One region of the Shouchella rhizosphaerae genome, then DNA from elsewhere that is predicted to be linked to it. Evidence: a T-box and tRNA genes for the amino acid it is inferred to sense, from the RefSeq annotation. Region 1 holds a T-box; the other holds one or more tRNA genes.

Evidence for each region. A T-box is a leader RNA that pairs with one kind of tRNA and senses whether it is charged. The one in region 1 lies ahead of leuS (leucine--tRNA ligase), so its partner is inferred to be a tRNA-Leu.
Region 2: it has a tRNA-Leu gene. The T-box ahead of leuS (leucine--tRNA ligase) is inferred to sense a tRNA for this amino acid. The anticodon was not compared.

Annotation. Positions count from the first base shown of each region.
Region 1 covers NZ_CP144921.1:524,801-539,453, reverse strand. Annotated here, with positions in the region: gene metK (methionine adenosyltransferase) at 1-16, shown strand, start outside; gene V5G21_RS02900 (gamma carbonic anhydrase family protein) at 109-651, opposite strand; gene V5G21_RS02895 (alpha/beta hydrolase) at 745-1,527, shown strand; gene V5G21_RS02890 (beta-class carbonic anhydrase) at 1,600-2,193, opposite strand; gene V5G21_RS02885 (class I SAM-dependent methyltransferase) at 2,256-2,840, opposite strand; gene V5G21_RS02880 (hypothetical protein) at 2,837-2,986, opposite strand; gene V5G21_RS02875 (MDR family MFS transporter) at 3,182-4,378, shown strand; gene V5G21_RS02870 (L-lactate dehydrogenase) at 4,564-5,541, shown strand; T-box leader at 5,639-5,862, shown strand; gene leuS (leucine--tRNA ligase) at 5,907-8,321, shown strand; gene V5G21_RS02860 (M20/M25/M40 family metallo-hydrolase) at 8,519-9,790, shown strand; gene V5G21_RS02855 (DUF3100 domain-containing protein) at 9,808-10,599, shown strand; gene V5G21_RS02850 (hypothetical protein) at 10,599-11,087, shown strand; gene V5G21_RS02845 (hypothetical protein) at 11,339-12,070, shown strand; gene V5G21_RS02840 (NAD(P)/FAD-dependent oxidoreductase) at 12,134-13,402, opposite strand; gene V5G21_RS02835 (M20 metallopeptidase family protein) at 13,538-14,653, shown strand, end outside.
Region 2 covers NZ_CP144921.1:3,272,304-3,286,956, reverse strand. Annotated here, with positions in the region: gene V5G21_RS16245 (MarR family transcriptional regulator) at 1-421, opposite strand, end outside; gene V5G21_RS16240 (RidA family protein) at 667-1,068, shown strand; gene V5G21_RS16235 (monooxygenase) at 1,093-2,589, shown strand; gene V5G21_RS16230 (MFS transporter) at 2,902-4,095, opposite strand; gene V5G21_RS16225 (ArsR/SmtB family transcription factor) at 4,239-4,541, opposite strand; gene V5G21_RS16220 (TetR/AcrR family transcriptional regulator) at 4,600-5,205, opposite strand; gene V5G21_RS16215 (nuclear transport factor 2 family protein) at 5,399-5,995, shown strand; gene V5G21_RS16210 (hypothetical protein) at 6,378-6,575, shown strand; tRNA gene V5G21_RS16205 (tRNA-Leu) at 6,661-6,742, opposite strand; gene V5G21_RS16200 (peptidase G2 autoproteolytic cleavage domain-containing protein) at 6,897-9,281, opposite strand; tRNA gene V5G21_RS16195 (tRNA-Arg) at 9,393-9,466, opposite strand; tRNA gene V5G21_RS16190 (tRNA-Leu) at 9,493-9,578, opposite strand; tRNA gene V5G21_RS16185 (tRNA-Cys) at 9,608-9,681, opposite strand; tRNA gene V5G21_RS16180 (tRNA-Gly) at 9,693-9,764, opposite strand; tRNA gene V5G21_RS16175 (tRNA-Gln) at 9,768-9,841, opposite strand; tRNA gene V5G21_RS16170 (tRNA-His) at 9,854-9,930, opposite strand; tRNA gene V5G21_RS16165 (tRNA-Trp) at 9,961-10,034, opposite strand; tRNA gene V5G21_RS16160 (tRNA-Tyr) at 10,042-10,126, opposite strand; tRNA gene V5G21_RS16155 (tRNA-Thr) at 10,194-10,266, opposite strand; tRNA gene V5G21_RS16150 (tRNA-Phe) at 10,280-10,355, opposite strand; tRNA gene V5G21_RS16145 (tRNA-Asp) at 10,368-10,444, opposite strand; tRNA gene V5G21_RS16140 (tRNA-Met) at 10,462-10,538, opposite strand; tRNA gene V5G21_RS16135 (tRNA-Val) at 10,976-11,051, opposite strand; tRNA gene V5G21_RS16130 (tRNA-Glu) at 11,088-11,162, opposite strand; tRNA gene V5G21_RS16125 (tRNA-Ser) at 11,175-11,268, opposite strand; tRNA gene V5G21_RS16120 (tRNA-Asn) at 11,272-11,346, opposite strand; rRNA gene rrf (5S ribosomal RNA) at 11,358-11,473, opposite strand; rRNA gene V5G21_RS16110 (23S ribosomal RNA) at 11,834-14,653, opposite strand, start outside.

The sequences.
Region 1 (14,653 bases):
ATTAGAAGCAAACTAAGAAAGCGGATTAAGCAATAAACAATAAAATGTAAAAGCCTGTCGGTTCATTTTGCCGACAGGCTTTTTGTGTATCATTTTTGTACGCTTTATTCATTGTTGATCTTTGTTTCTCGTCGCTGTCTGTTGCTGCAACGATTTGTAGTATTGGCCTTTTTCTACGTATTCCCGGCGAATCCGTGCCATTTCTTTTTTGTCTGTTTCATTTAAAGGACGGACGACTTTTGCAGGCCGGCCAAAAGCAAGTGTTCCAGGAGGGATCACCTTACCAGGAGGGACAAGACTGCCGGCGCCAATAAATGCGCCCTCGCCAATTTCGGCGCCGTCTAGAATCGTGGAGCCCATGCCAATCAGTGCTTGTTTACGGATGATCGCGCTGTGGAGCATTGCTTGATGACCTATTGTGACATCATCTTCAATCATAAGAGGCGAATGGGGGCTTTGGTGGAGCATTGATTGATCTTGAATATTAACACGTTCTCCAATGATTGTCGGCGCTACGTCACCGCGAATGACTGTATGAAACCATACGCTTGATTGAGCACCAATCGTAACATCGCCTGTAACGATCGCTCCCTCGGCTACGTATACAGATGGGTCAATAGTTGGAACAACGCCCTTGTATGGAAGGATCATGTTGTCACATCCTTTTCGTTTAATAAAAAAACAGCTATACTAAGTGTAACGCATAATGTAGCGAAGCAACAGCTTGTATAAGGAGGAGTGGCTGTGCGCTATTTTGACGTTCCAGATGCCAGAGGCGTTGCTGTTATTGTTCATGGAGCCGGGGAGCATAGCGGTCGGTACCGTTGGCTTGTGGAAAAATGGAATCAACATGGGTTTGATTGCCTGCTAGGGGATTTGCCCGGGCAAGGGGAGTCGCGGGGAAAGCGCGGGCATATCGACTCATTTCAGAAATACATAAAAACAGTGGATGTCTGGCTTAAGCATGCAAGGACAAAGCAATTGCCAATTGTGCTCGTTGGGCACAGCATGGGCGGCCTCATTTCTATTCGTACATTAATGGAAAAAGACCATTCGTTTGTGGAAGCGCTCGTGCTTTCTTCGCCTTGTTTGCAACTCGCTATGGACATTCCTGCGCCGAAAAAGGCGGCAGCAAAAATGCTTAATCATGTAGCGCCTGCGTTTAGCATGAATGCTGGTTTGTCTCCTGAACAAACGACGAGGAGCGAGCAAGTCCGTGAAGAATATGCGCGGGACCCGTTGCGAGTAACGAAAGTATCTGCCCGTTGGTACCACGAATTGGAGAAAGCAATGCGCCTTACGAGGCGCTACCCGGAGAAAATGCCAAATATCCCCGTATTATTGCTTGCTGCAGGAGAAGACTATGTGATCGATAAACAAGCAGGCATGGCTTGGTTTAATGATTTGCAGATCAACCATAAAATGTACAAAGAATGGGACGGCCTTTATCATGAGCTCTTTAACGAACCTGAAAAAGAAGAAGTGTTTCGTTTTACGATCGGCTTTGTGAATATGCTGTTTCCGTAACAGGCAGTCATCGATAAAAAGATGGCCTCGGGTGTTACCCAAGGCCATCTTTTTGCTGTCTATTTCATTTTGTTATGCGTCTTGCGGCTCCTTGGCGTTTGCCCCTTTTTGCAAATCACGTTGTAGCAAATCAAGCTTTCCTGTTTCAGGATCGATGACTAGACCGTGAACCCGTACATCCTTTGGCAAAAGTGGGTGGTTAATAACCATATCGACACTGTGGTTGACGCTTTCCGTTACATTTTCAAAACCAGTTAAAAACTTGTTCACATCTACACCTGCGTATTGGAGTGCATTGATTTCATCCATATCAATGCCCCGTTCTTCAGCCTTTTGGAGAACGGAATTTGCAGAAAGGCCTGTCATTCCACAGCCGTAATGGCCAATAACAAACACTTCTTCTGCGCCTAATTCATAAATGGCAACTAGAATGCTGCGCATGATGCTGCCAAATGGATGGGAGATGACAGCGCCAGCATTACGGATAATTTTAGCGTCGCCATTTTTTAAATTCATCGCATTATGGAGCAATTCAACGAGCCGCGTATCCATGCATGTTAAAATAACGATTTTCTTTTGCGGAAATTTGTCTGCTTTAAAGCGCTCATATTCTTTATTAGCTACAAATGCTTCATTAAAAGCTAGAATCGATTCAAGTTTGCTCATTTGGATCACTTCTCCTTCTATCTTTTCTTTAGAAAACCCAGTGTTTTCTCTTGCTCGGACGCTTAAAGATGAAATTTCGCTCGTTTTTCAATGGCTACCACAAAAGGAGGATCATTTTTTTGGTTAATAAATTGGTACGTCGCTGCATGGGCCTTTTCTTGAGGAAGCGATTCGACATAAGCCAACAGTTCGTTTTTTTCCTTTTTGCCTTGTGGGTGTCCATGGTAGACGACGAGAACAATCAGGCCGCCTTGTTTTAAACGGTTAAATAGTTGCTCAATCGCTGCAATTGTCGTTTTCCCTGTTGTTGTAACGCCTTTGTCTCCGCCAGGCAAATAGCCTAAATTAAAGATGGCAGCGGCGATGGTTGAGTTGACAAACAACGGCAAAGTCGCCAACTTTTCATGGCCGATTTGGAATAGGGATACTTGCTTGTCCAAACCTGCCTTTTGAAGGCGTGCTTCTGTAGAGGTTAGTGCGGATGCTTGGATGTCACAGCCAATCACAACGCCTGTTTCACCAACAAGTTTAGCCAAAACCAATGTATCGTGTCCATTTCCAATTGTCGCATCAACGACGGTGTCCCCTGGCTGGACAGCGCTGGTAAGCAACGAATGGGCAAATGGCAGGACGCCAAGAAGGTTCACGGCTCCTCCCCCCAAAAGGCGGGGCATATTAAAGGCTGTTTAATTAACGCAAACACGTCAGGCAAATACCAAAAGCAGCTGACTGGGAACGGGAACACGGCAACGGGATGATGAGCGATTTCGGTGCCGAGCTGGTTATTCATCATTTAGACGACTCCCTTTTCATCTAATAGCTATCGCCGTTATACAAGACAGAGGCCATGTGCGTCTCTTGTCTTTTGGCGAATTTTTTTCTTAGTTTACCATAATTGCAGCGAATGTGCTTGTTGCTTATTTGCTAAATTTCTCCTACACTATCATAGGCACAATGTGAGAAAGGAAAAAAAGAGGAGGCGCGTGTTTTGCCGAAATCAATTTGGATTTTAATGGTAGCAACAGCCATTAACATTACCGGCGCTTCGTTTTTATGGCCACTCAATGCAATCATTATGACGCAACTGCTTGGGCAAAGTTTAACAGCTTCGGGAGCTGTGCTTATGCTAAATGCAGGGGCAGGCGTACTTGGCAGCTTGATTGGCGGCAGATTGTATGATCGGATTGGCGCCTATCCTACCATTTTGCTCGGTTGTGTTCTTTCTGCAGCCTCTGCTGTTTTGCTCGCTTTCTATTATGGAGAATATGGATGGTACGCTGTTTTTCTAGCGGGGATGGGGTTTGGTTCTGGAATGATGGCCCCTTCCATGTATGCACTTGCTGGAAGTTTGTGGCCAGAAGGTGGGAGAAAGTCAGCAAATGCGATTTATGTAGCGCAAAATGTAGGTGTATCACTAGGAACGGCTTTAATTGGCGTTGTTACGCTCGTACGTTTGACAGACGTTTTTGTCGCCAATGCAGCCATGCATGTGTTGCTACTTGTCTACATTGCTGTGTTTTTTCGCCATTGGTCAGGAAGCAAAGGAAGAACGGCGGGAGCAGGAATTCAACATGCCAACAAAGCGTCTAAATACCGTTTGCAAGCGCTATGGATTGTGTCAGTAGCTTTCTTCATTTCTTGGCTTGGCTATACGCAGTGGCAGGCAAATGTGTCTGTCTACATTCAGTCACTCGGCATTCCATTACATGCTTACAGTATATTATGGACGATGAACGGATTGTTAATTGTCCTTGCACAGCCCTTGATCCGATGGGTGATCCAAAAGGGGAGGCTAACGCTTAAAGGGCAAATGGGCCTTGGGTTGTTCATTTTTGCTTTGTCCTATCTTGTATTGACACAAGCCCAAGTGTTCAGTGGCTTTTTTGTCGCCATGCTCATTTTGACAATCGGCGAAATGTTTGTCTGGCCTGCAGTGCCAACAATTGCCAACGCCCTTGCTCCATCTGGGCGGGAAGGGGCATATCAAGGCATTGTCAATAGCGTAGCCACTGGCGGACGCATGATTGGCCCGTTGCTCGGCGGCATAGTGGTAGATAGGTTTTCAATCCAAGTGCTGTTTGTCCTCATTAGTATTTTACTGCTACTGGCGATTCCGCTAGTACGTCTTTATGACCGCCCGCTATTAAAAGAGCATCAGAATGATCACCTGAACAACGCTCAATAGAGCGTTGTTCAGGTGATCGATAAGCATTTTTAACTAGTTTAAGTGCCGGTATGGGTTTAGCCAACCGCACGCGTTTTAACCGAAAAAAACATAGGCAAAGTGGTGTACTTGAAAATTTTTGTGAAATAATGCACAATATAAATGTGAATAATTTCACAAAATCCTTAAGAAGGATGTGGGCGCTTATGGTCAGAACGCCGAGTAAAGCGAAAAGGGATCGCGTTGTCGTCATTGGAACGGGGCATGTAGGCAGCAGCTATGCATTCGCACTGATGAACCAAGGGGTGGCAAAGGAGCTTGTCATTATAGATATAGATCAAGAAAAAGCAAGTGGCGACGTGATGGATTTAAACCATGGCCAGGCTTTCGCTCCTTCCGTCACATCGATATGGCACGGCAATTACGAAGATTGCAAAGAGGCTGATGTCGTTTGTATTAGTGCTGGGGCAAATCAGAAGCCAGGGGAGACGCGTTTAGATCTGCTTGAAAAAAATGTGATTATTTTTAAGGAAGTCGTGGATGCCGTTATGGCAAGTGGATTTAACGGTATTTTCCTAGTCGCCACAAACCCTGTTGATCTATTAACACAAGCGACGCAAGTTTTTAGCGGCCTGCCTAAAAAACGAGTCATCGGCAGCGGAACAACGTTAGATACAGCAAGGCTACGGTTTATGCTAGGCGAGTACTTCCAAATTTCTGCTAAACACGTCCACGCTTATGTAGTAGGCGAACATGGCGATAGCGCACTGCCTTTATGGAGCACAGCAACAATTGGAAATGTCCCACTTTCCCAGTATTTGCTCCGTAACAGAGCGTATAAAAAAGCTGATTTAGATGACATTTTTACCAATGTCCGCGATGCCGCCTATGAAATAATTCATAAAAAAGGCGCCACTTATTATGGGATTGCCATGAGTTTAGTCCGCATCACAAAAGCACTGTTAAAAAATGAACATGCTGTCATGACTGTCAGCACATTTCTTAATGGCGAGTTCGGAGCGAAAGAAGTATGCATTGCTGTACCGGCAATCGTAAACCGTAATGGTGTTCGTGAAGTGCTTGAACTGAAGTTGAACGACATTGAGCGGCAACAGTTCACTGAGAGCGTTCAGATGCTAAAAGGCACTTATAAGACTATTATGCAAACAGGGCACTCTTTTTAGAACAAACGGATCCGTGTTGAATCGAAAAGCTAAAATAGGTATATGTTTGCTTGACTTTGGAAAAGACTTTTCATACAATGAGCATATCGTAAACTAGGGAAATACAAGGATAAAGGAGTAGTAGCGTCACTTCGGAAAGCAAGAGAGCTGGCGGACGGTGCAAGCCAGCCTGAGAAGAGATGTGAACTCGCCTTTTAGTTGTAAGAGTGAACCGCATTGCCAGTAGCTCTTAACGGGACACACCGTTATGTGTAAGTGAACAGGCGATGCCTGTTAATGTGGGTGGCACCGCGGGAATGTATGCAAACTCTCGTCCCTTTTGGGAGAGAGTTTTTTTGTTGGAAGCAGCAGAAGGAGGAAAAGGAATGTCGTTTTCACATCAGGAGATTGAAAAAAAATGGCAAGCATTTTGGGAAGAAAACAAAACGTTTAAAACAGACGAACAAGCAGAAGGGCCACATTTTTATGCATTAGATATGTTTCCCTACCCATCAGGGGCTGGTCTTCATGTCGGCCATCCAGAGGGATACACGGCAACGGATATTTTAGCGCGGATGAAGCGGATGCAAGGCTACAATGTTCTTCATCCTATGGGTTGGGATGCTTTTGGCTTACCAGCTGAGCAGTACGCTTTAGATACAGGCAAACACCCGGCTACATTTACTAAACAAAACATTGACACCTTTAAACGGCAAATTAAAGAACTTGGTTTTTCTTACGATTGGGATCGTGAAATTAGTACGACTGATCCTCACTATTACAAATGGACACAATGGATTTTTCTGAAATTATATGAAAAAGGGCTTGCTTATATTGACGAAGTAGCCGTGAACTGGTGCCCGGCACTGGGGACTGTGCTAGCCAATGAGGAAATTGTCGACGGTGTCAGCGAACGAGGAGGCCATCCAGTTGAAAGGCGCCCAATGAAACAATGGGTGTTGCGCATTACGGCTTATGCTGAGCGCTTGCTCGAAGACCTTGAAGAGCTGGAATGGCCGGAAAGCCTAAAAGATATGCAGCGGAACTGGATCGGCAAATCGGAAGGCGCTGAAGTGACATTTAAGATCAATGAACATTCCGTTAACGTGTTTACGACGCGGCCAGACACGTTGTTTGGCGCTACTTATATGGTGCTTGCCCCTGAGCATAAGCTCGTGACTGAGATCACTACCGATGAGCAAAAGGAAGCGGTAGAAGCATACCAAAAGCAAGTCGCGCTCAAAAGTGACATTGAACGGACAGATTTGGCAAAAGAAAAAACAGGCGCGTTTACTGGCGCTTATGCCATCAATCCTGTAAATGGCGAAAAGATTCCAGTTTGGATAGCTGATTATGTACTAATCAGTTATGGCACTGGAGCTGTCATGGCTGTTCCTGCCCATGATGAGCGTGATTTCGAATTTGCTAATGCATTTGGCTTGCCAATAAAAGAAGTGGTCGCAGGTGGAGATGTCTCAAAAGCTGCTTACACAGGGGACGGAGAACATGTTAATTCTGATTTTCTCAATGGGTTAAACAAGCAAGAAGCGGTTGAGAAAATGATTGTCTGGCTAGAGAAAAATGGCGCTGGGCAAAGAAAGGTCACATACCGCCTGCGTGATTGGCTCTTTAGCCGCCAGCGTTATTGGGGCGAACCGATTCCAATTATCCACTGGGAAGATGGCTCTATGTCAGCTCTGGATGAGAGCGAATTGCCGCTTGTGTTGCCTGATCTAGAGGAAATCAAACCTTCGGGTACAGGCGAATCGCCGCTTGCTAATGCGAAAGATTGGCTGGAAGTTGTTGATCCTAAAACAGGCATGCGTGGTCGCCGTGAAACGAACACGATGCCCCAATGGGCAGGTAGCTGCTGGTATTATTTGCGCTATATCGACCCGACAAACGACGAAGCGTTGGCTGATCCTGAAAAACTAAAAAATTGGCTGCCTGTCGATACGTATATTGGCGGTGCCGAACATGCAGTGTTGCATTTGCTATATGCACGTTTTTGGCATAAGTTTTTGTATGATATTGGCGTTGTGCCGACAAAAGAACCATTCCAAAAAGTGTTTAACCAAGGCATGATCCTTGGCGAAAATAACGAAAAGATGAGCAAGTCAAAAGGCAATGTTGTGAACCCTGATGAGATTATTGCCAGCCACGGGGCTGACACGCTGCGCCTGTATGAAATGTTTATGGGCCCTCTAGATGCATCTGTAGCTTGGTCAACAAACGGCCTTGATGGCTCGCGCCGTTTTCTTGAACGGGTTTGGCGCCTGATTGTTAACGAAGAAACAGGCAAGCTGAACAGCAACGTCAAAGATGTAGAAGGCAATGAAGCGTTTGTGCGCACTTACCACCAAACAGTGAAAAAAGTAACCGAAGACTTTGCCGAGCTGCGCTTTAATACAGGGATTTCCCAATTAATGGTGTTTGTAAACGAGGGAAATAAGCAAGAGGTATTGCCAAAAGCGCTAATAGAGGGCTTTGTGAAGCTTTTGTCGCCAGTTGCTCCTCATATTGCCGAAGAGCTGTGGGAAAAGCTTGGCCATACAGATACGATTACGTATGAAGCGTGGCCGACATATGATGAGTCGTTGCTCGTTGAAAACGAAGTTGAGGTCGTCGTGCAAATGAACGGCAAAGTTAAAACAAAGCTCGTTATAAACAAAGGAGCCTCAAAAGAAGAAATGGAAGCAGCAGCACTCGCTGATGAAAAAGTGCAAGCAGCTATCGGCGAGAAAACGATTCGCAAAGTCATCGCTGTTCCTGGAAAGCTTGTCAATATTGTTGTTGGTTAATCATTGTGACTAAACGGCGATTAATGCGATTCGTCCCCTATCCTCTTTAGCAAGAAGAGGATAGGGGTTTTTTTGTGGGAAACAGGCGAAATCCGAACATTAGAGCGTATGAGTAGGCGAATGTAAAGAATTCGTGTTGACGAATAATGTCGAAAGGTGTAAGATGACGAGTGTAAAACAAGGGAGGATGACAATCTGTGATCTTTGAACAGCAATACGAAGAAATTCTTGCCATCGCTCGTGATATTTTTGCCCATCCTGAACTTGGCTATAAAGAAACGCGCACGAGTGAAACTGTCCGTACATTTATTGAACAGAAAAACCCGTCAGCTCTCATTGAACCTTTTAGCACAACGGGGCTGAAAACGCAATTAACGACGGACAAGCATAAGACAATCGCGTTCATTGCCGAATTGGATGCGGTTTATGCGCCTAGCCACCATATGGCTGACAAAAAGACTGGCGCAGCCCATAACTGTGGCCATTATACACAAGTAGCCATTGCCCTTGCGTTGTACAATTATTTTGTACAAACTGGCGAGCATCTTCAGTTTGATTTTAATGTAGCTTTTGTATTTGTTCCAGCAGAAGAATACCTTGATCTTGCTTATCGGGAAGAATTGCTTAATAATGGCACGATTGGCCACTATGGAGGCAAGCCAGAAGCAATGAGACTCGGAGTGTTTGACAACATCGATGCAAGTATTTGCATCCATGCCATCGGTGGAACATTTGAAAAACGGACAGTTGAAATCAATTGTGATTTAGCAGGTTTTTTGTATAAATATTATGACTTTATTGGCGAAGCAGCACATGCAGGCTTCGATCCGTTTGCTGCCAAAAATGCTTACAGCATGTCAACGTTGTTTAATGTTGCTTTAGGACTTGTACGCCAGCAGCTAAAAGACAGTGAAAATGTTCGAATGAACCCGATTGTCTCAGCTAGCGATATGTCGACCAATGTGATTCCCAACGCGATTCGTATCGGCTCCGACTTGCGCACAAAAACGTTAGCCTATATGGGAGAAGTCGCTAAAAAAATGGACGCCGCTGCACGTGGAAGTGCCCACGCTCTTCAAGGCGACGTCGCCATTCATACGCAAATGGGCTACCTCCCCTTTGTACAAGACCGTTACTTGTCCACCTTTGTAAAACAGGCGTTTGCAAAAACAGAGGAAGTGGAAGAGTTGCTCGAAAACAACGCGATTAGTGCAGCAGGTGATATTGGCGATTTGTCGTACATGATGCCATGTATTCAAATTGGCCACAGCGGTTTTGCAGGCACCATCCACGGCGATGATTTTGTCGATGTTGATCCACATTTTCTGTTTGCAGTGTTCCCGCGGTTTCTCACTCAAGTATTTGCTGAGTTAAACGAGGCGATAGACTGGAGCCGTCTGTATAAACGGAGTTATGACGACTATTTAGCCGTAATTGAAACAGTGATGACGAGCAACACCAATTTATAAACGAACAGGGGTGCACTATGAAAGGCACATTTATTTATTTGCTTTTGTTTTCTCTAATTGTGATCGCCGTCTCTGAAATGATTGGCTTTCAAAGCATCGCGATTGGTCCCCTATCGATCAATCTCTTACCGCTATTATTTGCAATTTTAATTACAATGGTGTTTGCGTTTTCAATTTTTCGCAAAGGAATCCTTAAAAAAGTCTACAGTAAAAGCAATGTTTCTTTTTCAGGCACGTATTTAATTATCATTATGCTGCCACTTATGGCTCGCTACGGGGCAGATGTAGCCCCGCAAATCCGGGAAATCCTCAGTATTGGCTGGATTTTCATTGTTCAAGAATTTGGCAATTTAGGCACAGTTTTATTAGGCTTGCCTGCTGCACTATTGCTAGGTTTGCGGCGTGAGGCGATTGGCGCCACGCTTGGAATTGGTCGCGAAGGCGAGCTCGCCTATATTTCTGAAAAATATACGTTAAACTCTGATGAAGGGAGAGGGGTCTTGTCGCTGTACATTATCGGTACGCTATTTGGTGCGATCTTTTTCAGCATTTTGCCGCCAGTTTTGTTGCATTTCGGATTTAGCGTTGAGTCGCTGGCCATTTCTGCGGGCGTTGGTTCAGGCAGTATGATGACAGCCGCCTCTTCCTCCCTTGTAGCAAGCCACCCAGACAAGGAGAGCCTCATTCTTGCTTATGCTTCAGCAAGCCAACTACTCACAAGCTTTATTGGCACGTTTACGATGGTGTTTTTAGCGGCTCCTTTGCAACGGTTTATGTATCGCACGCTGACACGGAAGGAGGCTAAATGATGGAATTAATTATAAAAAATAAATATATGAAGATGAGCCTCATTCTTTTGCTCAGCATCATGTTGATTCTTTTTACCCATAGCATGAAGCTTCTATTTCATCCTGGCTCGGTAGGAAGCATTTCCCTGATGACAGTAGCAGGCCTTGGCTCGTTGTGGTTTTTTTCGTTGATTGGCTTGTTTATTGGCGATTTAGCTAAAAAACTCCCAATCGGCTTTGTTGCAAATTTTCCTGTTCTTGGCTGGGTTAGCATCACGTCTCTAACTCTATGCTTGTTGTTTGATGGATTTGTCCAAGCGATCCAAGCGGTGGATTTCTTGTCAATAACGACACCGATTTTAACATATGCAGGCATTTCTGTTGCTGACCGCCTAGTCGAGTTGCGGAAGCTGTCCTGGAAAATTGCGATTGTCGCGATCTTCGTTTTTACAGGCACATATTTGGCAAGTGCCGTTCTAGCCGAGGTCGGTTTGCGTATCGCGTCATAAATGAAAAGAATTTAAAAAGCCAAAAGGAAGCCATAACAGCTTCCTTTTGGTTTTTTGTTTTTTCTTTTTTCGTAATGATTTTAGCCCAGTTCAATTCCAATATGATTAAAATCAGAGTATTACTAAGGAGGCAAATTCTATGATCAAAAAGAAACTAATTGTCGTACTCGCTATGTTAACGTTGTAAAACAGCCAACAAGTACTGAATAAGGAATGTGAATAATCGATAAAAATAAAGGAGGATTAAGGCTATGAAGAAATGCTTCACGCTAATAAGTGCTGTTGCTATGTTTATCATTTTAACTGGATGTCATGTAAAGGAAGAAGCTGAACAAATTCAAATAATGGATTCAAGTGATGAAGAGCTTCCTAATCATTTAAATGAAATTATTGAGTTCTCTGACGTTATTGTAAAAGGATCGTTTACGGAATTTGTAAAACCAACAAATATGATTCGTTCAGCTAATGATCCTACAGTCGAATCAGACGAACTCTATACGGAAGGGCAAATATATACGTTTCAGATTGAAAAAACGTATAAGGGAGAAGTGGAGGGTTCCATTAAAACAGCGATCACTTACGCAGATCAAATAGCCGCCATTGATGATCAAGGAGAAAGGATTGAAGAAGTAATGGTTGAAAGCCTTGATTATGAAGAGCTTGATTTAAACAAGAATTATATATTGTTCTTAGTAGATAGCGGGTTTATTGAAGAAGGTTTGTACACCCCTGCATCTGGCGCGTATATCATTGAAATTGAAAATGACGAATCGATTCGTTTTCTATCAAAACGGATGGAAGGACAACTTGCTGAAAACCTGGAAGTCGAGGAAGGGGACGGAAGCGTACATGGAATATTAAAGACTGAATATCAGAATGAAACAGCGCTTACTATTGTCGAAGAGTTCGACATTTTTCCTAATTTCCTTGCTGAAGAAGGAATAGAAACGTTAAGTGATATTGAAGAAATGTCAGGGAAATAGCTGCCTAGCATAAAACATCAGGCTCGCCTTTATGTGAGCCTGATGCTACAGCTTACAGCTGACTTATTTGTTTGCAAAAAGGGCTGCTGACTGCCCGGCTGTATAACCAGTCGAGAAAGCGCATGTAATGTTAAAACCGCCTGTATAGCCATGGATGTCGAGCACTTCCCCACAAAAATACAAGCCTGTTGTTTTTTTGGAGTGCATCGTTTTTGGCTCAATTTCTTTAATCGATACGCCGCCACCTGTGACAAATGCTTTTTCAATCGACAATGTGCCATTGGCATGCAATGGCAATGCGTCTAATGCTGATGCTAATTTTCGAAAGGCATCATGTGGGGTATTGGCGCACATTTCACTGGAATCGATCTCTAATGACTGATATAAGTACAAAAGCAATCGCTCAGGGGCCATCCCTTTTAATGCTGTTTTTAACGTTTTTTTTGGCTCTGCCTTTGCCCGTTTGACGAGCGCTTGGAAAAGGCTCTCTGCCGATTGTTCGGGGAACAACTTAATCGTCATTGGAATCGTAGGCGTTTTGAACTTTTTCAGTGCCTTGACAACAAACTGGCTACAGCGTAATGCCGCGGGACCGGATATGCCGAAATGGGTAAAAATCATGTCGCCTTCATGGCGAATAATTTTTTTGCCATTTGGTCTTAGTACCGCTAGTTCAATTCCGCGTAATGACAGGCCTTGAAGAGACTGATCGCCGATAAAGGGATCGGCAAGGGTAATGGGCACTTCTGTCGGGTAAAGCTCCGTAATTGTGTGGCCTGCTTTTTTGGCCCACGGGTATCCGTCGCCAGTAGAACCTGTGTGGGGCACCGATTTGCCGCCAGTAGCGATAATTAACGCTTTTGTGCCAAGGCGCTGCCCGTCTTCTAGTGCCACTCCAACTACCTGCCCGTCTTCTACAATAATGTCAGCGACCCGGGCATTTGTACGGATGGTGACATCGAGTTTACGGATTTGCGCAAGCAATGTGTCGACCACAGTTTGTGCTTTATCGTTAACAGGAAACATCCGTCCTCTGTCTTCTTCTTTTAAGCGAATTCCTAAGCCTTCAAAAAAAGCGATAATCGATTCATTGTCAAATACAGCGAATGGGCTATGCATAAAGCGGCCATTCCCTGGAATGTTTTCAATCAACTGTTTCCTTTCCATCCGGTTGGTGACATTGCAGCGTCCCCCGCCTGAAATCGCAAGTTTGCGGCCGAGTTTGTTGCCTTTATCGAGCAAGAGGACGTGTGCCCCTTGTTGCGCAGCGGCGACAGAAGCCATCAGGCCAGAGGGTCCGCCGCCGACTATGATTACATCGTAGTTGTCCATTCATTTCATCCTCACTTTTTTCACTCTTACCATTGTACACAAAAAAATAGAAAACAAAAGGACAAAACAAGCAGGAGGTAACGGTTTTTAAAGCGAAATAAAAGATGGACCGATTTGGAGATTGGAGTGGAAGCAATGGAAGGAATCGCAACGAAGAAATTAGAAACGTTACAAGCACAAGTCATCGAATGGCGCAGGCATCTTCATGCAAACCCAGAGTTGTCGTTTGAGGAAGTAGAAACGCCTGCTTTTATCGTACAAAAATTAAAGGAAATTGGATTTACAGATATACGCGAACATGTAGGCGGTCGCGGGGTGGTAGCAAAGCTCCACGGCAAAAAGCCAGGACCGACAATCGCTTTTCGTGCTGATTTTGACGCATTGCCGATTCATGAAGAAAATGATGTTTCTTATGCATCGACGAAGCCGGGCGTTATGCACGCTTGTGGGCATGATGGCCACACAGCTGCTTTGTTAGGTGTTGCGGCAACGTTGTTTGACCAAGTAGATGAGCTTCGTGGGACAATCGTGTTTTTGTTCCAGCACGCTGAGGAAAAACCTCCTGGCGGCGCCCGTGAAATGATTGCTGACGGCTGTTTAGAAGGGGTGGACGCTGTATTTGGCGCCCATGTATCCTCGCAAATTCCACTTGGGCAAATAAATGCAAGCCCCGGAGCAGTTATGGCTGCAGTTGATGCATTTACTGTGCATATTCAAGGGAAAGGCGGGCACGGCGCTCATCCTCATTCGACAATTGACTCAATTGTGATTGGTAGCCAGCTTGTCAATGATTTGCAAACCATTGTTAGCCGCCGCATCAACCCTATGGATACGGCCGTTGTCACAGTTGGCGTCTTCCAAGCAGGCACAGCGTTCAACGTAATTGCAGATACGGCGCGAATTGAAGGAACAGTCCGCACCTTTCAAGAAGAAACGCGAGCTTTCATAGAAGAGGAAATTCGGGCGATTGTTTCTGGGAAGGAGCATGGCGGGCATGTCACTTGCACGATTGATTATTTAAATGGCTATCCGCCGCTTGTAAATGCCGAAAAAGAAACAGAAGTCATTCGCGACTTGGCAAAAGGGGTTTTTGGGGAAGAAAATGTATTAATGTTGCCAGCTGCACTTGGAGGCGAGGATTTTGCCTATTACTTAGAAGAAAAGCCTGGGTGCTTTTTCCACGTTGGTGGCCGAACGGAGGAAGAACGCACGCAATTTCCTCATCACCATCCTCGTTTTGATTTTGATGAA
Region 2 (14,653 bases), 1.5 Mb from region 1:
GTTCGTTGTATCTTTCCAAAAACTCATACATCCGTTGCTTTTCCTTCGCGTGGAGCTCCTCATGAGCAGCAAACAGCTTTTTGCCGACAGGCGTTAGCCGAAAATACACTTCCTTTTTGTTATCGTTGAGTTGGGCTTTTCGCACCCAACCTGCTTTAAGTAATTTATTTGTAATTTTGGAGGTATTCCCTTTGCTTACATTTATCCTTTCCGCGAGGGTTGTGACATTGATTGGCTCCCATTCACCGATACACGCAATCGTGTGCAGTTCCGTCATATTCAAACTGAATTCCGATTCAATATGCTTCCGGATATCCTCCAGGTATGTGGCAGTTATTCGAGTTTCATATTGCTCTTTTCGCTCAAGAAACTGAACGAATAATTCATGAATGGCGTTTTTGTTTTTATTGGCAGTATCCATGCTTATGCTCGCTCCTTGACTTATTTATTATATTATATCATAGATTGTTTTCTGGGAAACAAAGAGAAACAAATGGATATGCTTATGTTGAGATGGGGGTTGACAGGATAAAGAGTGACCCAGTACACTATTATTGTTTCATATGAAACTAAAATTATATGTAACCTTTATCACACCCTTTTTTTATAAGCAATAAAAGAGTTTCCGAAGAAACAATAATTAATGAAGGAGGTGCATACCGGCCTATGGAAATCGTGAATCCAAAGACATTGACGGAAAAGGTTACATCTGTCATTTCTCATGTTGTGGTAACGACTGCCTCCAAACTGGCCTTCATCTCAGGTCAGGTTTCTGTGGATGAAACAGGATCATTGATCGGTTCAGGGGACTATTACACGCAAGCGATTCAAGTGTTCACCAATCTCAAGTATGCATTGGAAGCCGTGCGGGCGGATCCATTGTACATTGCAAAAATGAATATTTTTGTGGTAAACCACAACCCGGAATTGATTTCGATTATTTTCGAGGCAGGATTTCATGTGCTTGGCCCTAACTGGCCGAAGACAGCAAGTACCTATATAGGCGTTCAAGCGCTAGCCGATCCTGAATGGCTTATCGAAATAGACGCTATCGTGATCTTCCCATAATGTTTAAGAAAAGAGGTTATTGATATGAAATATGAAGTCATCCTTATCGGTGGCGGTCCTGTCGGCATGATGTTGGCTGGGGAATTGGCATTAGCCGGTGTAAAGGTCTGCGTCATTGAGCGACTAAAGGAGACAACTCCTTATTCACGGGCGCTTACCGTACATCCACGCACCCTGGAAATTTTAGATATGCGTGGAATGAAATCACAATTAATCAAGCAAGGACGCTTACTTTCGAGAGGCCATTTCGCCGGACTAGAAACCCCCTTAGATTTCTCGGTATTGGATTCCTCTTCCAATCACACTCTCTTTTTACCGCAGAGTGAGACGGAGAAGGCGCTGGAGGAATGGGCGCTTAGCCTTGGCGCAGAAGTCTGGAGAGAGGTCGAGGCACTATCTGTGCATCAGGATGCGGCTGGCGTCGATGTTAAGATCGCCGGTCCTCATGGAGAAACAACATTACGATCTGCTTATGTGGTAGGTACGGATGGAGCCAGAAGCTTGGTTCGCAAGCACTCTAACATATCGTTTGAAGGTACAGACACGACCTTCACGGCTATTTTGGGGGATGCCATTCTATCTGATTTGGCTCCTATGAGTGTCATCTCCCGGATTACAGAACAAGGCTTGGTCAGCATCATGCCGATCAATGATTATTTCTATCGGGTCTTGATGATCGATATGGAGAGACGTAACATCTCTAAGGATGAACCCGTAACATTGGAAGAGTTTCGTTCATCGCTCATCCGTACAACCGGAAGCGACCTAGGATTGAACGATGTGAAATGGATGTCCCGTTTCGGAAATGCGACGCGGCAAGCGGGACGCTATCGGAATGGTCGAATGTTCTTGGCGGGAGATTCGGCGCATATTCATTTTCCGGCTGGTGGACAGGGAATGAACGTTGGCTTACAAGAAGCGATGAACTTAGGCTGGAAGCTTGCAGGGGCAATCAAAGGCTGGGCTCCGGACTGGTTATTGGACAGTTATCATGCCGAACGTTTCCCATGGAATACGGCTTTGCTCCGGAATACCGAAGTCCAAACCATGCTTCTGGATGTGACTCCTCCCATCACGGAACTGCGAAGCATGCTGGCTGATCTGATTCAAATACCGGAGGCTAATTATCAAATCGCTGCACAGATTTCCGCCCTAGATGTACATTATGCACCCGACGCCGAAGCCCCTTCCCATCCTTTAAACGGGAAACGGTTCAAGGATCTTCGCTTAAAGCTGAAAGACGGGCAATTGATAAACGCCTATTCGCTCCTGCACAAAGGTACTTTTCTTCTGTTGCATTTCCATTCTAATGAACAGAATAGCAGTCAATGGGAAACGTATAGCAACCTTCAAGTTGTACATGCCTCTTTGGCCGATGCTGATGCGGATTGGAACGACGTCCATACAGCGCTTATTCGGCCGGATGGACATATTGCCTGGGCGATTTCTTTATCCGAGCCAAATCCAATGCAAACCATAAACGAAGGAATCACTCGCTGGTGCGGAGACATTACGGATTAGGAATTCCTTTGAGGTGTGTAACCGCCTCCCTACCCAGCTAGGGCCAGGTCTGTAGATGATTGAACAAGCACTGTCCTTTCCATCAATGGAATCAAGTTCTTGTTTTCAGGTTAGGATAAAACTTGATTCCTTAAATTCTTCCAATTTTGCAGAACCCATTATCACACCCTTGACCCTGCGCTTTACCGCTATTTGTGATACGGTTCTCCTCGTGTCTTTTAGTTGTCATGCATCATCTTCCGAAACTAGAAGATGATGCATTTTAGTCGTTTGCCATCAATTGCAACTTCAATTCATTAATTGCATGCCTTTTTAAACTTCATCCAGATACTCTCCGATACCTTGACTGCCGGCACTCATTCGCGCCCTCAAGAACGTCGTTATTACGATCGCAATAGCGACTCCAACCACTCCGACCCATGTAATGGATGAAAGAGACACTCGGTCAACCATGACGCCTCCGATTGCAGCACCCGCAGCCATGGACAACTGCATCATGGATTGGTTCAAACTTAGCATGATTCCAGAATAATTCGGTTCAATCCGAACTAGATTGACTTGTTGCGTTGGACCGGAAGACCATGCCGCAAACGACCACAAAATCAAGAGGATGACAATCGGCAGCCATGCATGCGTATAGGTAACGGTTAAAGAGAGGAGAAGCAGCGCTATGACGTGCAAGAGCATCCCCCCTGACAGTGTCGGGAATACCCCCCATTTATCCGTGCTGAAACCGCCGAATTTGGATCCGAGCAAGCTAGCGATGCCGAAAGCCAACAGCACTCCACTCAGCATCCCTTCTTTTAACCCGGCAACATCAAGTAGATACGGTGAAATGTAGGTGTAGGCAATCGAGTATCCGCCAAGCCAGAAAAAGGTAATCGCAAGCCCTAGCGCTACGTTTCCGTTTTTCAAAAAGGCAAGTTGCTTGGACAACGGAATCGGTTTATCCCCTTGAATTCGAGGGATGATGACGTACAGAACGAACATAGCCACCAGACCGGCCAGTGCCAATATACCAAAAACAGCTTTCCATCCAAACTGTGCTGCAACGATACGTCCTAGAGGCACGCCGATAATCAAGGAAGCCGTAAAGCCCATGACCACGGTAGCAATCGCGCTTGCTTTTTTGCCTGGAGCAGCAATTTTTGCGGCGATGTCCAAAGCAGTTACCACGACCATTCCCGCGCCTAGAGCCATGATGACGCGAGCTGCGAGAAACGATGCATAGCCAGGCAAAACGAATGACAGTACATTCCCAATTACGAAGATACCTAGCGCCCAAACCAGCAGTTTTTGTCTTTCCACCTTAGCAGTCAACGCCATCAGGATCGGGGTACCAATGGCGTATACAAAGGAAAAAATCGTGACTAACTGCCCCGCAGAAGTAACGGAAATACCCATTGTATCCGAGATTTTATCTAAGATGCCAGAAATAACGTACTCTGATGTACCCACTAAAAAAGTAACTAAAGCCAATAAATAGACTTTCCACGTGTTAGACAATGCATTCACTTCTCCTTTTTTTATTGTTTTTACAGTTACCGATATATGAGGATCCTTTTTAATTTACATATCGCGATATGTCGATATGTAAGGCCGAAAAACTGAATACGTTTAAGGTATTCAGTATCAGTATTCAGTTCAGATTAGAGTTTCTGATTCAAATATGCAGCCAACTCACTGATCTTCTCTTCATCTCGTTTGTAGTACGTGTATTTGCCGATCCGCTCAGTTCGAATCAGTCCGGCCCGTTGTAGAATGAACAAATACTGCGATGCTGTCGACTGTGTCATGTTCAACTTATCCTTCACTTGACTGACACACACCCCGATTTTCCTCATATCCACTCCTTCATGGGGCACAAAATGTTTTTCAGGCTCCTTGAGCCACTGTAAAATCTGTAATCTCGACTCGTTAGACAACGCTTTGAATACTTCAATTGGATCCATGCCTTTTATTATATCTACATTTTGCGATATGTCAATCCTAATTCTACTCTCGCTCATTTTATTCCTCTACGGCGATGCCGGCAGCTCTTAAGTGCCCATAGGCAACGATTTTACTAAACTGAGATGAAACCTCCTCTGTAGAAAGGGGCTTATCGTTTTTAATCCACCAAATGACAATTCCCATTAAAGCCGATCCGAGGTATTCGATCAGCAATTCATTGGATATCGCTAATGGGGCATTTTCCTGAGCAGGTTTCCACCCCTCCATTAATTTATCCTTAATGATATCCTCCATTTTGGCTTGAAACGGATAAATTCGATTCTCTTCAATTAACATGGAACGGTAAAAGGTCATGTTTAGAGAAATATGCTCCAGTACCGTTTGCATGACTGTCTCGAGTAGAGAAATGCTGAAAGGATTCATGCTGATCGGACAAAAAAGGATTGCATCCTTAAAATCGCTTAACAGTTCATTCATACATGTATCTAATAAATCAGGTTTGTTTTGGTAGTGGAGATAAAACGTATTTCGATTGATCATAGCCCGATCAGCAATATCCTGGACCGTTATCGCCTCGTATCCTTTTTCCTGAATAAGCTCATAAAACGCTTTTCGAATCGATTGTTTCGTGCGCAGTATTCTTAAGTCGGTTTTCTTATTCATTGGTTTCGTTCCCCCTAAATTTATTTAGGTCGTTAAGCGACAAAGTTTTATATGTTGTCTGTTATCCATCATAACTAAAAATATTGAATATTGAGCGTTATATTAACCTCTATTATAATGAGCAGCAGATAAATAAACAACGTATTGTTCATTATTTATCTAATGACCAAAAAATTTCAAGGAGGATATTTCAATGACATCCAACCATCAAAATGAGCTTGTTCGTAAGGCAGTCGCCGTACTGGAAAGTTTTGAGAGCGGCAACCCCGAAGCGATTATGGCTTATGTTCATCCAGACCAATACATTCAGCACAACCAGGCTTTAATCGATGGTCGTGAAGCCATGCTTGGCGCACTAGATCATTTAAAGGAGATTGGTACTAAGGTAAGCATTAAACGGACTTTAGTCGACGGAAATTATGTGGCTCTTCATTCTGTATATGATTTTCACGGTCCTAAAATCGTATTTGATATCTTCCGTTTTGAGAATGGATTAATCGTTGAGCATTGGGACAATTTGCAAGAGATGGTGGAAAAGACACCAAGCAATCATACGATGATTGACGGGCCGATTACGATTAAGGATATCGACAAGACCGACGCCAACAAAGCATTAGTCAAAAGCTTTGTTGAGAACATCTTGCTAGGGAAGAATCCTGACCTGCTTGCCTCTTACTTTGATGGAGATAACTACATTCAGCATAGTCCCCATATAGCGGACGGTCTTTCTGGCCTACACGCTGCTTTGCACATCAAGTCATCGGACAAGGCGATTTTGTTCTTACCGTGAGTGAAGGCCTATTTGATGGTCAGCATACCGCTTTCTACGATTTGTTCCGCGTAGAGAATGGAAAGATCGCTGAACATTGGGACGTAATCGAGGCCATCTTGCCAGCAGAAAAACGAAAAAATTCGAACAGTAGATTTTGAAGTTTGTGTAGCTAAATCTCAAGAAAGGCATCGCCGAATGTCATGACGGTGATGTCTTTCGCTTCGCGAATGTATTTGAGTAATCAATTTTGTAATCAAATGGATAAGAAGCGTTGCTACAGCAATGCTATTTTTGTTCATAACAGTGACCTTGTGTTGTAGCCATATAAAATGCAAGCCTTTCACAAATAAATATTGCGGTTGATAATTAACAATCTTACGAGGAGGAGAGGAGCATAAAAATGCTGGCACAAAAAACGATGTGGCTAGGAATGGTGCTCGTCCTGATCGTGTTAACCGTATTCGGGGTAGCGATGATGGGATCGGTGCTTGGATCGAAGCCAAAGGAGCTCCCGGTGGCTCTCGTTATCCTCTCATATGTAAAAAATAGCACAAATGAAACAGTTATTAGCCTAGAGACGATCTTACAAACAATATAGTGGAAACAAAACATGAAAAAAGCTCCCTACAAAGTAGAAAGCTCTCGTGTAATAGGCATTGCTATTACTTAGGTTTGGCACCTAATACCGGTGGTCGGGGTCGAACCGACACTCCCGAAGGAACACGATTTTGAGTCGTGCGCGTCTGCCAATTCCGCCACACCGGCCCATTTTTTGAGAAGCTAGGTTGCTCTCATCAACTGACAAGAACTAATATACCACGCATTGGTAAGGTGGTCAATACTTTTTAATAAAAAAATAACCATCAATATAAAATAAATTAGAGAGCAGCAAAAATGCTGCTGCTCTCCTATACAATGGTTACTTGATAAAACACAAAGCGACACCATATCCCTTGTCCTCATCGTACGCTTTTGTAAGACGCATGACTTTTATCGGTCCATTTTCTCCTGGCACGCCTATTCCACCGTTGGCTTTTACATAATCTCCTGGCTGGACGGAGTCAGAGACACGGACGTGAATTTGACCTGTTAGCCCGACGATATTCCACTCTTGGCGTTTACTGCGTGGAGTGTAAGGCAGGCTTGGATCATATTGTGGATTTTCTAACGGCAGTTCAACAACCTCTTCTGTATACGTAGGAAGCGTATTGCCGTCTTCATCGACATCATACGTGCGGATTGTTTGTGGCTCATAGACCATGCCGCCAAACTCGTTAGTTAAATATCGGCCTTGCCAATAAAGTGCCGATTCTCCAAGGACCACCCCTGCTGTTTCAGAAATAGCGCCAAGAATATCGTCTCCTTCCTCAGCCACGCGGATTTTATCTCCATCAAGAGTGACAAGCAGGCCAGTGGCAATGGGGTTTCCATCTATGCTTTCGAAGTACTCGGCATAATCGGTAAATGTCTGTGCACTTGAAAGCGTGCCCGCAGCTCGGACTGTACCAGTACGGCTATTAAGCTCCCACTTGATATTGGCGCTGCTTGGGTTGCCTGAAGCCCCATACCCGCCGACTACAGAATAGCCATTTGGGTTGGCTACTAAATTACTCGCAAGTACCATCGAGCTAAACGCCCCTCCTGACTGGCCAGCAACCGCGCCGCTGGAGCTAAGGATGCCGCTTCGAGGCCCTTGCGCCCGTGAATTGCCTGCACTTCCTAGGACGATTGCCCCTTCGCCAACTGCGTGGGAATTAGATGAGGCAGCCACCATCGTTTTAGAAGCTGAAGCTGTTGGCGACGAAGTGCTTGCAAGTATGATCGATTGTTCGGTGGAAGGTGCCCCTGTACTTGAAGCAATCCGTGCGCCTCCTTTAATCACTGTAATTGGCTCTTTATAGGCCACACCACCGCTGCGGACAGCATACTTGTATCCAGTCACGGATACACCGCTAATGTTGACAGAGTTTGTCGCCGCTTCCACTGCATTTTCTCCCTCTCCCTTAGAATTAATTGCATTGACATTGGAAATGGAGACGTTGCTATGTCCGCTGCCGACGTATATTCCGTTATTTTTTCCGGCATCATAAATATGAATATTTGACAAGGAAATGTGGTCGCCACGGTTTCCTCCACCAAATACAATGATAGCGTCGCTGGCGTTATGAAAACGGCTTACGTTAATGCCGTTAAGGGATACATTTTTCGCTTTATATTGAATCGCAATGACAGGCGTATTGCCAAAGTCGTAGGATAGATCGCCAATTGCCGTAAAGTTGGTAATGCTAACATTGGTATAAGCGCTAATCACAAGAGCACGGGGATCTGTATTGTTCTGGAACCCCCTTTTTTTGTTTGGGTGCAGCGATACGAGATTAGTAGCCGTAATATGATAGGCCGTTTTTGAGTCAGGATCATCGCCGGTATGATGGCCGATATGGCGGAAGTTATAGCTACGTGTGTCTTCCCTAGAAATATGCCCAAGAATATGGACATTGTTCGCTGCACTGGAGTTGGCATGGGCTTTAATTTCAATACCCCCATAACAACCCATAGAGTAATTGTTTGATAGAAGCACATGGCGGCTTCCGTCATCGATCTCAATTCCATTTGCATTTCCTCTACTGTTAGGTTCATAGGCATAGCAATTGGAAATGGTGATGTATTCACTATGGTGAGTGGTAAATCCATCATCGATCCAGTCAGTTGCTTTACAGCCATCAATCCAAACATATTGGGAAGGCCCCGAATCAACGGTCCCATCTCCACCATAGTGGTAATCTAGACCGGTCGACGTAACGTCAAATCCATGCAACGTGCTGTTGTAGGCAAATACATCCTTTACCCAGCCGTACTTTACACCATGGAATGTTAAGCAACTGGAACGGCTACCTCCGGCTGGCTCTACACCCCTTCTGCGGTTACCGTCTAAGCTTAGATGACGAACCGCAATATACTCGGCACCATGGTCCTTATCCTTTACCGACACCGTCCATTCATAACTTGGCGCCTGATTAGGCGTTTGGATCGTTGTTAATTCCATCCCTTGCCCTTCTAACACGGTTCGACTTGGTAGCTTGACAGTGGCATAATACCGTTTTGGCCCTAAAATCAGTTTGACATTTCCGTCGCCTAACGCTTCTTCAAAATACTTCGTTTGGTCACTTTCTTCTTCCCCTTCAGGAATAAAGTCATCGATGTAAACTATCCTTGCATCCTCAATTTGTTGCAGCGTTTTCGTCAAATGCTCAAAAGCCTTGTCCTCTTCCTTTGCCTCGCATGTTTCCCATTCGTCGTTTTTCATAAAGGAAAACGCCTCCTTCTTTTATTCTGCTAGTAAAAAGCAGTTACGTTTAAAAGAGAAGGAAGCCATCTAAAAACAAAAAAACTGACATTAAAAATGTCAGTTTGCATACGCGCCCGAGAGGATTCGAACCTCTAACCGCTTGATTCGTAGTCAAGTACTCTATCCAGTTGAGCTACGGGCGCAATTTTCTTCATGTCGTTTCATAAGATGCCGAGGGCCGGACTCGAACCGGCACGGTAGTCACCTACCGCAGGATTTTAAGTCCTGTGTGTCTGCCAATTCCACCACCCCGGCCTATCTAGGACTACAACTGATTTTTAAATTGGAGGCGGCAACCGGATTTGAACCGGTGATAAGGGTTTTGCAGACCCGTGCCTTACCACTTGGCTATGCCGCCGTAAAAACTAAAGCGGAAGACGGGATTCGAACCCGCGACCCCCACCTTGGCAAGGTGATATTCTACCACTGAACTACTTCCGCATATGGCTGGGCTACCTGGATTCGAACCAGGGATCACGGAATCAAAATCCGATGCCTTACCGCTTGGCTATAGCCCATTGCTATTTAAATGGGGCGGCTGATGGGAATCGAACCCACGAAATGCCGGAACCACAATCCGGTGCGTTAACCACTTCGCCACAACCGCCATATTGATACAAGCTTAAACGATTCAAGTTGGCAGGGGCAGTAGGAATCGAACCCACACTGGAGGTTTTGGAGACCTCTGTTCTACCGTTAAACTATGCCCCTATGAAAATGGTGGAGGGGGACGGATTCGAACCGCCGAACCCTGAGGGAGCGGATTTACAGTCCGCCGCGTTTAGCCACTTCGCTACCCCTCCAGTTTCAAAAGACAATACTTATCATATCCGTAATTGATCAAAATGTCAATGATTTTTTGATAAGTGATGCCGGCCAGAGGACTTGAACCCCCAACCTACTGATTACGATTCAGTTGCTCTACCAATTGAGCTAGACCGGCCCAAATCGTATGATGGTGGCTCGAGACGGAATCGAACCGCCGACACACGGATTTTCAGTCCGTTGCTCTACCAACTGAGCTATCGAGCCATTCCAATTAAATGGCGGTCCGGACGGGACTCGAACCCGCGACCTCCTGCGTGACAGGCAGGCATTCTAACCAACTGAACTACCGGACCATTTTTTGTTTTTGTATTGGTTGCGGGGGACGGATTTGAACCGCCGACCTTCGGGTTATGAGCCCGACGAGCTACCAGGCTGCTCCACCCCGCGTCGTTAGGAATAAATGAATTTTTGCTGTACTATTGGTTGAAAGAGCATGGCTGTCTCTTCCTCTGCCAGCTTTTTCGGGGAAGCTTGTTTGCGTCGAGACAACTCACTTCGTTCGTTGCTCCACCCCGCGTCGTTAGGAATAAATGAATTTTTGCTGTACTATTGGTTGAAAGAGCATGGCTGTCTCTTCCTCTGCCAGCTTTTTCGGGGAAGCTTGTTTGCGTCGAGACAACTCACTTCGTTCGTTGCTCCACCCCGCGTCGTTAGGAATAAATGAAATTTTGCTGTGCTATTGGTTGAAAGAGCATGGCTGTCTCTTCCTCTGATAGCTTTTTCGGGGAAGCTTGTTTGCGTCGAGACAACTCACTTCGTTCGTTGCTCCACCCCGCGCTATTAGAAATAAATATAGATTGTACGTTACTCTAATTTGATTGCGATGGTGGAGGATGACGGGCTCGAACCGCCGACCCTCTGCTTGTAAGGCAGATGCTCTCCCAGCTGAGCTAATCCTCCATCATTTCCTACAATTCTATTTATTCTCTTCAAAAATGGTGACCCGTACGGGATTCGAACCCGTGTTACCGCCGTGAAAGGGCGGTGTCTTAACCGCTTGACCAACGGGCCTTTTATGTATGATGGCGGAGAGCGAGGGATTCGAACCCTCGAGACGGTTTTACACCGCCTACACGATTTCCAATCGTGCTCCTTCGGCCAACTCGGACAGCTCTCCTAATGGCTCCACAGGCAGGATTCGAACCTGCGACCGATCGGTTAACAGCCGATAGCTCTACCACTGAGCTACTGTGGAACGATATGTAAGCCCGGCAACGTCCTACTCTCGCAGGAGGAAGCCTCCAACTACCATCGGCGCAAAAGAGCTTAACGGCCGTGTTCGGCATGGGAACGGGTGTGACCTCTTTGCCATTGTCACCGGACTCTACTTCAGATAAACTTCGGATTTCTTCGTCCAGTTCGTGTCTCTCAGTCGGTCACGTACGTTTGGGTACGCTCCCTTCTTCGAGCACTCCTGTCCTCGAACTCCTCGCTTCTCTTCGTAGTTCTTTCAGATAAGCAGCGAATCTCTTCGTCTCGTTCGTGATTCTTCTTCAGTCACGTACATGTGTACGCTCCTTCAGCCGAACACTTCCGATCCTCGACCTTCTTGCTTCTCTTTGTCAATCGCTTTGCTTCAGAGGCGGCGAATGACTTCGTCTGCACTGAAGCGTAAGGATGAAAAGAATGGGTGATTCTTTCAAAACTAAATCCGAAATAGACTCAATTGTCAAGAATGTATATAGGATAAGTCCTCGACCGATTAGTATCAGTCCGCTCCACGTGTCGCCACGCTTCCACTTCTGACCTATCAACCTCATCATCTCTAAGGGGTCTTACTGGCTTACGCCATGGGAAATCTCATCTTGAGGGGGGCTTCATGCTTAGATGCTTTCAGCACTTATCCCGTCCATACGTAGCTACCCAGCGATGCTCCTGGCGGAACAACTGGTACACCAGCGGTATGTCCATCCCGGTCCTCTCGTACTAAGGACAGCTCCTCTCAAATTTCCTACGCCCGCGACGGATAGGGACCGAACTGTCTCACGACGTTCTGAACCCAGCTCGCGTGCCGCTTTAATGGGCGAACAGCCCAACCCTTGGGACCTACTTCAGCCCCAGGATGCGACGAGCCGACATCGAGGTGCCAAACCTCCCCGTCGATGTGGACTCTTGGGGGAGATAAGCCTGTTATCCCCAGGGTAGCTTTTATCCGTTGAGCGACGGCCCTTCCATACGGCACCGCCGGATCACTAAGCCCGACTTTCGTCCCTGCTCGACTTGTAGGTCTCGCAGTCAAGCTCCCTTCTGCCTTTGCACTCTACGAATGATTTCCAACCATTCTGAGGGAACCTTTGGGCGCCTCCGTTACTGTTTAGGAGGCGACCGCCCCAGTCAAACTGCCCACCTGACAATGTCCCTGGCCCGGATCACGGGTCGAGGTTAGAATGCCAGCACCATCAGGGTAGTATCCCACCGACGCCTCCACCGAAGCTAGCGCTCCGGTTTCCAAGGCTCCTACCTATCCTGTACAGATGATACCAACACTCACTATCAAGCTACAGTAAAGCTCCATGGGGTCTTTCCGTCCTGTCGCGGGTAACCTGCATCTTCACAGGTACTATAATTTCACCGGGTCTCTCGTTGAGACAGTATCCAAGTCGTTGCACCATTCGTGCGGGTCGGAACTTACCCGACAAGGAATTTCGCTACCTTAGGACCGTTATAGTTACGGCCGCCGTTTACTGGGGCTTCAATTCAGAGCTTCTCCCGTAAGGGATGACCCTTCCTCTTAACCTTCCAGCACCGGGCAGGTGTCAGCCCCTATACTTCGCCTTACGGCTTCGCAGAGACCTGTGTTTTTGCTAAACAGTCGCTTGGATCCTTTCACTGCGTCTCTCTCGGGCGATTAACCCTACTAGAGCACCCCTTCTCCCGAAGTTACGGGGTCATTTTGCCGAGTTCCTTAACGAGAGTTCTCCCGAGCGTCTTAGAATTCTCTTCTCGCCTACCTGTGTCGGTTTGCGGTACGGGCACCTGTATTCTCACTAGAGGCTTTTCTCGGCAGCGGAGGATCAGGGATTTCGGACCCGAAGGTCCTTCACGGTCACAGCTCAGCCTTATGGAACACGGATTTGCCTATGTTCCAGCCTCGCATGCTTCGACGCGCACAGCCAGCGGCGCGCTCACCCTACCTTTCTGCGTCCCCCCATCGTTCAAACGAATACGAGGTGGTACAGGAATATCAACCTGTTGTCCATCGCCTACGCCTTTCGGCCTCGGCTTAGGTCCCGACTAACCCTGAGCGGACGAGCCTTCCTCAGGAAACCTTGGGCTTTCGACGGATAGGATTCTCACCTATCTTTTCGCTACTCATACCGGCATTCTCACTTCCAAGCACTCCACTAGTCCTCACGATCTAGCTTCGCTGTCCTTGGAACGCTCCCCTACCCAATCCCTTACGGGATTGCCATAGCTTCGGTGATACGTTTAGCCCCGGTACATTTTCGGCGCAGAGTCACTCGACCAGTGAGCTATTACGCACTCTTTCAATGATGGCTGCTTCTAAGCCAACATCCTGGTTGTCTGGGCAACTCCACATCCTTTTCCACTTAACGTATACTTGGGGACCTTAGCTGATGGTCTGGGCTGTTTCCCTCTTGACTACGGATCTTAGCACTCGCAGTCTGACTCCCGAGTTAAAGTCATTGGCATTCGGAGTTTGACTGAATTCGGTAATCCTGTGGGGACCCCTCGTCCAATCAGTGCTCTACCTCCAAGACTCATCACTCGAGGCTAGCCCTAAAGCTATTTCGGGGAGAACCAGCTATTTCCGAGTTCGATTGGCATTTCACCCCTACCCACACCTCATCCCCGCAATTTTCAACTTGCGTGGGTTCGGGCCTCCAGTCGGTGTTACCCGACCTTCACCCTGGACATGGGTAGATCACCCGGTTTCGGGTCTACGGCATCGTACTAATGCGCCCTATTCAGACTCGCTTTCGCTGCGGCTCCGCTTCATCAGCTTAACCTTGCACGATACCGTAACTCGCCGGTTCATTCTACAAAAGGCACGCCATCACCCGTTAACGGGCTCTGACTAGTTGTAGGCACACGGTTTCAGGATCTCTTTCACTCCCCTTCCGGGGTACTTTTCACCTTTCCCTCACGGTACTGGTTCACTATCGGTCACTAGGGAGTATTTAGCCTTGGGAGATGGTCCTCCCGGATTCCGACGGGGTTTCACGTGTCCCGCCGTACTCAGGATCCACTCTGGAGGAAACGAAGTTTCAGCTACAGGGCTGTTACCTTCTTCGGCCTGCCTTTCCAGACAGTTCACCTACTCCGTTTCTTGATCACTCCGTTATTGAGTGTCCTACAACCCCAAGAGGCAAGCCTCTTGGTTTGGGCTGTTTCCGTTTCGCTCGCCGCTACTCAGGAAATCGCATTTGCTTTCTCTTCCTCCGGGTACTTAGATGTTTCAGTTCCCCGGGTCTGCCTCTCGACATCCTATGTGTTCAGATGTCAGTACCATCCCATTACGGATGGTGGGTTCCCCCATT